Regions from separate parts of the Lysinibacillus sp. YS11 genome, predicted to be linked through region 1. Evidence: riboswitches for the same ligand, from Rfam matches in the RefSeq annotation. Region 1 holds a riboswitch; the other holds the start of a gene.

Evidence for each region. Region 1 has a riboswitch for FMN ahead of ribE (riboflavin synthase). Riboswitches for the same ligand answer to the same signal wherever they lie in the genome.
Region 2: another riboswitch for FMN. It lies ahead of LBYS11_RS06030 (ECF transporter S component); the one in region 1 lies ahead of ribE (riboflavin synthase).

Annotation. Positions count from the first base shown of each region.
Region 1 covers NZ_CP026007.1:1,514,700-1,518,903, forward strand. Annotated here, with positions in the region: gene LBYS11_RS07190 (YibE/F family protein) at 97-873, opposite strand; gene LBYS11_RS07195 (YibE/F family protein) at 870-1,994, opposite strand; FMN riboswitch at 2,215-2,340, shown strand; FMN riboswitch at 2,457-2,582, shown strand; gene ribE (riboflavin synthase) at 2,782-3,420, shown strand; partial or broken gene ribB (3,4-dihydroxy-2-butanone-4-phosphate synthase) at 3,445-4,062, shown strand; gene ribE (6,7-dimethyl-8-ribityllumazine synthase) at 4,090-4,204, shown strand, end outside.
Region 2 covers NZ_CP026007.1:1,283,391-1,287,594, reverse strand. Annotated here, with positions in the region: gene LBYS11_RS06035 (sodium-dependent transporter) at 556-1,902, opposite strand; gene LBYS11_RS06030 (ECF transporter S component) at 2,122-2,709, opposite strand; FMN riboswitch at 2,926-3,111, opposite strand; gene LBYS11_RS06025 (RNA polymerase subunit sigma) at 3,255-4,204, opposite strand, start outside.

The sequences.
Region 1 (4,204 bases):
CGATTGCAATGAAAATGGTACAACAAAAGGAGGTGTCTCAAAAGTCCATTGAGACACCTCGACATTATTGTGTTTTATGATAGGTACTGGTAATTTTTATAAAAGTTTTTCTGTTTTTTCGCGTGTTCGAATTAAATAAAAAGCATTGATGCAGGCGGCAATCGGAATAATCAATGCAATGCCGATTCCTGCACAAAAAATGGTTGTCATTTCGGCACTAAAAACCTTGGAGTTAATAATTTCCCCAATCGAATAGGAGAGGTCCTTGAACCAGATTAATAAGCTTAAATAGCCACCAAAGAAAGCAAAAAATAACGTATTAGTATCGGTTCCTAATATATCTCTTCCTATGCTTAAGCCAGCTGTAAATAATTTTTTTCTACTAATCGAAGGATTGCGATAAAAAATCTCATGCATAGAGGTAGCGATGGAAATGGCTACATCCATAATGGCACCAATCGTACTCATAATGATGACTGATGCACCAATCTGCACAAAATTAACACCAATGTAGAGAGAAAAGATGCTGATTTCTTCAGTTGATTCTTCGCCAAACCCTTGGATCATCGACTTTTCCGTTACAAAGGTAATAAAGAGTAGTAACACACCTATCGTCACCATCGTCGAGATAAAGGCTGTAATGGTTTTACTGTTTGTTTTATTGATATAGAAAAGACTAATAGAGCTAATGACCGTACAGGCAATAAACGTCAAGATGATGGGGCTATTTTTAGGGTTTGTCATTAAAAAAATGGTGACAAAGAGCACACCAAAGTTTAGGAATAAAGAAAGAAATGAGCGTATCCCCTGTCTACCGCCGACAAGTACCATTAACACGAATAATATAACTGCTAATAAGACGACAACATTCATCCTTGAACCCTCTTTCGATTAATGAAAAATATAGCGGTATACTGACTGATAGGAATCGTAAGGACAACACCAATACCCCCTGCTAAGGCACGGGCTAATTCTAAAGAAAGATTTAAGGACAATGTAAGCCCTAATGTGGAAGAATTTTTTAAATAGAGAATAATCATAGGTATGGAGCCGCAAAGGTAGGCAAAGAATAAGATACTTGTAATGGTACCCATAATATCTTTACCGATTTCATGTCCCGAAGATTTAAGAGCCTTGACAGAGATTGTAGGATCTTGCTCGTATAAAGCAAAAATTGAGGAAGCCATTGTAATAGAAACATCCATTACTGCCCCAAGTGAGCCAATAAATAAACCTGCCATAAAGACGGTACGATAGGGACGTGTTAAAAATTGCATTTCTTCATAACGAAGACCATTTTCACCTGTCAACCACATTACAATAGAGCTTATGATAAGCGCTATAACAGTGCCTAAAAGTGTGGACACGATGGCTACATATGTTTTTGTATGCAATCCACTAATAAGTAGTAGCGAAATAATCGTAAATAGCAGGGCGCAAATGCCGCTGACTAATAACAGGCTTACGCCCCCATGCTTCACATAAAGATCTAATGCGAATGATAAAATCACAGCATTGACACTCAAACTAATGATAGAAAATAAGCCTTGTCTTTTACCTACAATAAGTAGGGCAAAAATAAAAATCCATGCAATCATTACCATGGTTTGATCTCGTTTTAAATCGAGAATGGTTCCTGTTAAAACAGATTGTGTTGTGCGATCATCTAGCGTGACAAAGATTTCATTGCCTACATGGTATTCTTGATCAAAAGCACCAGATGAAGAATAGTCATTCGTCAAATGAATGAATTGCCCCTTATGCTGACCATTTTTGATAATGGCCATAATCTCCTGTGTAAACAAAAAATCCTCATTTTCATACATATCTGTCATCGGTTCTGATGCTGTTACATCCACTTGCGTTATTTCCGCTATCGGTCGATCATAAAATTGTTCGTTATGATGTACGAAAACGATCGAAACCCCACAACAGAGTGCTAATAGGGCATAGAAAATAGCTTGTTTAAAAGGTATATTTTTAAAAAATGTCAAGTAAATGACCTCCAAACTGCTAGACTGAATAGTCACTTGTAAAGGAACGTTTTTTTGATTAAGAAGTTCCATAAACAGGTTAAATGTCATCATTTTAATAATATCTTTTACATTTTTCAAGTCGAGTCAGAGCTGTTTAAAATTTATGCTTCGAAAAAAATTTAAAAAGAAGGATGGATAATATAATAAAATAGTGTTATCGTAAGACTAGCTAAATAAAAATATTCTTCGGGGTAGGGTGAAATTCCCAATCGGCGGTGATGAAGCAATTCAAAGTCCGTGAGCGCAAGCTGATTTGGTGCAAATCCAAAACCGACAGTTACAGTCTGGATGGGAGAAGGGTAAAAATGCGAACTTTTTAAATTGATACTAATTTAGAAGGTTTATTTGACTATGCATTTATTACAAAACTTCCCAATCATCTTGTGGGAAGTTTTTTTATTTAGCTACAATCGAATAGAAGATGTTCTTCGGGGTAGGGTGAAATTCCCAATCGGCGGTGATGAAGCAATTCAAAGTCCGTGAGCGCAAGCTGATTTGGTGCAAATCCAAAACCGACAGTGATAGTCTGGATGGGAGAAGAACGAATGAGATGACAGTCTATGAAAAAATTGTTTTCAAATAGGCTTATTTGTTGATGTCTTATACTCCCAAAACCCCTTTGATGTAAAGGGGTTTTTATTTTTTATTGCTAACGAGAGAAGGGAGAAGGATAAGGCACAAAAACAGGTGGATCAACTTTAAAAGTAAAGGATAGAAGTGCTAATAAAGTAGAGTAGGTGATGGAATGTTTACAGGACTTGTAGAGGATATTGGTATCATAAAAGCCGTGCAAAGCGATCGGGACAGTATGGAAATTACGGTTCAATCAGCTAAGATAACGGAGGATGTCAAGCTTGGTGACAGTATAGCGGTCAATGGAGTTTGTTTAACAGTGACAAATTTCACACAACAGCAGCTTACGATGGATGTTATGCCTGAAACAGTCAAAGCAACAAATCTACAGCAGCTGGCAATAGGCGATTCTGTTAATTTGGAGCGTGCCATGCCTGCTAATGGACGATTTGGTGGCCATTTTGTTGCTGGTCATGTTGATGGAGTCGGCAAAATTTTGCGAAAACGTCCAGTAGCAAACGCCGTTTATATTGATATCGAAATGTCAGAGGAACTAACCAACTTTTGTATTCCAAAGGGTTCCATAACAATTGATGGCACAAGCTTAACCCTTTTTCATGTTGAAGCCAAGAGTGTCACAATTTCACTTATTCCTCATACTTACAAAGAAACCGTTTTAGGTATGAAGAGGGTTGGAGCAATCGTTAATATCGAAACCGATTTAGTTGGAAAATACATTATAGGGCAATTAAAAAAGGGGCAAACAACGCCAGCTATTACAAGAGATTATTTAGCACAACATGGTTTTTAAATCACAGAATAGGAGTTGATCATCGTGCTACATTCAATTGAAGAAGCCATAGAGGATTTAAGGCAGGGCAATATGATTGTGGTGGTTGATGATGAGGATCGAGAAAATGAAGGAGATCTTCTGGCACTCGCTGAATTCATCACACCAGCAACAATCAACTTTATGGCAACCAATGGTAGAGGTTTAATTTGTACGCCGATTTCGCAGCAGCTTGCACAAAAGCTAGATTTATATCCAATGGTTCAGCACAATACAGATAACCATCAAACCGCATTTACGGTAAGTATCGATCATGTAGAAACAACGACAGGGATTAGCGCCTTTGAGCGTGCGCTAACGATACAAAGAATGATAGAAAAGCAAGCTAAGCCAACTGATTTTCGTCGACCAGGCCATATTTTTCCGTTGATTGCGAAAGAGCAAGGAGTGCTGGAACGGAGAGGGCACACGGAGGCCACTATTGATCTAGCGAAGCTTTGTCATAGCGTACCTGCAGGTGTTATTTGCGAAATTATGGGTGATGATGGGCACATGCTTCGGTTTGAAGAACTAACAAATTACGCTGCACATCATGGCTTAAAAATGATCTCGATAGAAGCATTGGTTGCTTATCGTAAACAATTATCCACTAATAAAACTAAAATTTCTATGTAAAAAGGAGAAGGAACAATGGGTCAAACATTTGAAGCACAATTAATTGGAACGGATTTGAAAATTGCAGTAGTAGTGGGTCGTTTTAATGAGTTCATTACTAGCAAATTATTGGATGGGGCAATGGATGGTT
Region 2 (4,204 bases), 230 kb from region 1:
AAAGGTGTATTCCTATTAGACGGAATACACCTTTTTATGTTGTTAAAAAAGAAGATGTCAACGGTAGAAATAGTAACTTTGCAAGGCGAGAGGTTGATTTCCGTTCCGCCAGCGTCCTTTCCAGGGGGGGCGTCCGATGAGCCGCTAAATCCCATAGGAGTGACGCTATCAACCATTCTACAAAGTGTCTTTACCTCATAGTAGCATAGCGATCAAATCTACCCATTATTTGTATACTTAGAGGGGATAGGCTCTTATTTTCAATGTGGAGAAGTGATGAGTGACAACACCTCTTCATAAAAGGGTAATGAACTCCTTTACTTTATTTGAAAACCTTTGCTAAAAAGATTGAGATTTTTTGGGTTGGTGTGGAAGGCTTCTTGACTCCCGTGGATTAACGAGACAGGTGAGCCCCTACACGGAGGAAGCTGCTGGCACTCGCCCACAGGAAAGCAAGTAGCCTTGCAATAGAAATCCATTTCTACCTTTCTATTGACTGTTATGTTTTTAACACTAAGAGAAGGTATTTTTCCTATGACGAAATATACCTTTTCTTTAATACTGCAGTAGCATATTAACAAACACAACTAGAATGATAATCGGTACAACAACTAGCATTAACATACGATATGTCGAATAATACCCTTGTCCCATTTGACTACCCGTTAGCAATTCTCTCTTCACAAAATCTTTATCCACTACATAGGCAATAAAAATAGCAATGAATAAATTCCCTAGCGGAAGCATGATATTCGACACTAAAAAATCGGTTGCATCAAAGATACTTTTCTCAAAAATCATTATATCCGATAAAACACTCGAAGAAAGTGCTGCTGGAATAGCTGCAATAAATACGACTATACCAAGTAAAAGTGTCCACATTGGACGGGATTTCTGACTATGCTCCATAAATGCCGCGACGATAATCTCATATAAACTAAATGATGACGTTAATGTAGCAAATAAAAATAGCAATAAAAACATGGCTAAAAACACTTCACCAAATGGCATTTGACTAAATGCTGTTGGTAGCACCATAAATAGCAAACCTGGACCCGCTGCTGGCTCTAAATCAAAGGCGAACACAACAGGGAAAATCGCTAAACCTGCTAAAAATGAAACAAGCACGGTTAACAGCACTACAGAACCCGCTGAATTCGGAAGACTGACATCTTTTTTTAGATAAGAGCTATATGTAACTAGACAAGAAAAACCTACTGCTAACCCAAAGAACGATTGCCCTAAGGCTTCTAATAATGCCTTACCCGTAATATTCGAGAAATCAGGCCATAAGAAGAATTTTACCCCTTCCATTGCCCCATCTAATGTAACTGCACGCACAACAAGGACAATAAACATTATGAAAAGTAACGGCATCATCCATTTATTGGCCTTTTCAATCCCATTTTGTACACCTAATGAAATCACAAGTACGTTGGCTAATGTAAACAACACTAGACCAACTAGCGTAATCCAAGGCGTGCCTATAATTTTTCCAAATAATTCAGCAGGATCTACTGCTGGATCAATTACCGCGCCAGCTACACCTAGCCCGCTATAAATAAAGATCCAACCTCCAACAACGCTATAAAAAGTTAATAATAAAAAACAGCCTAGCACGCCCATTCGACCAATCCAGGCCCATCCTGGCTTAGTTGGAGCAATTTTTTTATACGCTGTTACAGCCTCGGATTGTGTACCACGTCCTAAAACATACTCGGACAATAACATCGGTAGTCCTATTAACAAGGTAAATAACACAAAGATAAGGAAAAATGCTCCTCCACCACTTTGTCCTGTTACATAAGGAAGTTTCCAAATTGCCCCTAGTCCGATCGCCGCACCAGCTGACGCTAAAATAAAACCTAATTTACTAGACCATTGTCCTTTTTTTCCACTCATCTCTTCAAACTCCTCAAACATTCTAAACTCTTCTCTATTTTACATGAAAATATAGCTTTCGACTAGATTATAATTATAAAGTACTAGTTAGCTATTTTACTCCATTACTTTTTTCTATATTTATCCGTTAGTTTTGCCTTTCTTTTCTTCACACCTTTCCCTATCCATCATTCCTTCCAAAAAAAAACCTCAGGTATGTTCACCCGAGGTTAGTAAAAATTATTTTGTTATATAGATAGAACGCTGGCGGTCGATCCACTTGCGCATAGTTGTAAATAAAAACGCCATAATAGCCGTTAATAAAACACCTTTCACAATGTTAAATGGTAAAATCCCAGCGATAATCATTTTATAAAGTGAGTCACCTACAACCGGTTCCATTCCTAAGAAGTATGTGTACATCGGTAAAAATACTGCGTAGTTTAAAATACTCATCCCTACTGCCATTACGACTGTTCCTGTCGCTAAACCTCCAACAAGACCAGCAATTGTTTTAAAGCGATTAAAAATAAGGCTTACAGGCAAAATAAATAAAATACCTGTTGCAAAGTTGGCAATATGACCTACTGGCACACCTGTTGGCGTTCCAGAGAAAATCCAATCCAATACATTTTTAAATAATTCTACTAAAATACCAGCTACAGGCCCCATTGTGATGGCTGCTATTAATGCAGGCATATCACTAAAGTCGACTTCCAAGAATGCTGGGAATGGTGGAATTGGGAAATTAAAAAGCATTAATAAAAACGAAATACTGCTCAGCATGCCAATCGTAATAAACGATTGAAGTTTAACATTTTTCTTCATAGAAAACTCTCTCCTCTTTGCTGATTCAATCTCGCAAGAAGAAAGGTGACGATCTTTCAATTGTTAGCACGAAAAAACCCTTATGCATAAAGAGCACAAGGGAGAAAGGCATGACGAATAAGCGTCAATTTAAACTATTTTTGAGCACTGTTTAAAAAGCCATACAAAAAAGCGCTCGGTCATAGTTTATTTCATAACAATGAATGACGATCGTACCTCCATCTTCTCCCATCCAGACTTTAACTGTCGGCCTCGGAATCACACCAAGTCAGCCATGCAAATAAATTTGCACAGGTCGCGGGCTGAAGAGCGAAGCATAAACCATTCGAGTTAATGGAAACATTAACGGTTCACCACTCTATTACCGCCGGTCGGGATTTTCACCCTGCCCCGAAGATGAATCATATTATTTTATACTACAACCTTACTATAATTAATTATTAAGAAAAAGTAAATAGTTCTGCTTAAAAAATTCCGATTAGATTTGTAAGTATTGTAAAAATGGAGCATTCCATGTTACAGGAATGCTCCATTTTTGATTTTGACTAAGGCATATATTGTTTATTTGGCCCCACAGGCTTGGGCAAATACGTTTTTAAATCGAATCCTTCCCAGCTTTCTTGGACCACATTATCCAAGCGTAATTGTTGGTCAAAGCTAGCAGCAGTTAACATCATAGCTTCAATCAATTGGGTAGCGCGAATTGGCTCCATCGATGCTAAATCTAAGGGAATATCGAATGTTACGACTACACCTTCTGCTTCCTCTTTCACGGTATATGTTACATTTTCAGGAACCACTGTTACATAAACATCATCATTTTTGTTTTTCATTAGTGTAAGTGCCTCTGTAACATTAGCAAATGTTTGACGGAAATCTGGTGACAGATATTCTGCCCCACTACCATCTTGGTATAAATAATAATTAAAATGCTTGGCGTTTGTTAATGACATGGCTTGACTTGGCTCACTCTCCTGAGAAAACTCATAAGGTGTGCCATCTTCATTTTGAATCTCAACTTCCGTATATTCAGAATCCGAGAAGGTATCCTCTAAAGTCCCTTTGTACTCATTAACGGTAGCTGATGCAACATCATAGTCATTGTCCTTTGGTAATACGTGGACAAGCTTGTCTTCCTTCTCCTTCAGTTCACCTTTAAAAGGATGATAATCCGTAAACCCTTTGGCTTCTTCATCTATTTGAGGAGCATATTTTTCATACATCTGTAGGGTAGAAGGCTTTTCAGTTCCAAAATCAGTTGCTACACGCTCATTTGGTATCACATATGTCATTGGAACACTTTCTGCATCGCGTCCTGCCAAACCAATACGGAAAACGACAGCATCTTTCACATCTTCCTCATAGACAGACGACCGTAAAGATAGCATACGCTCATGCTCCGATACAATACTGGATTGAAGTGCCTCATCCTGGGTAGCTGCCTCTTTAGCAGAACGATCTTCCTGTAACGTAGAGTAATTAGCCGTTTCTGGCG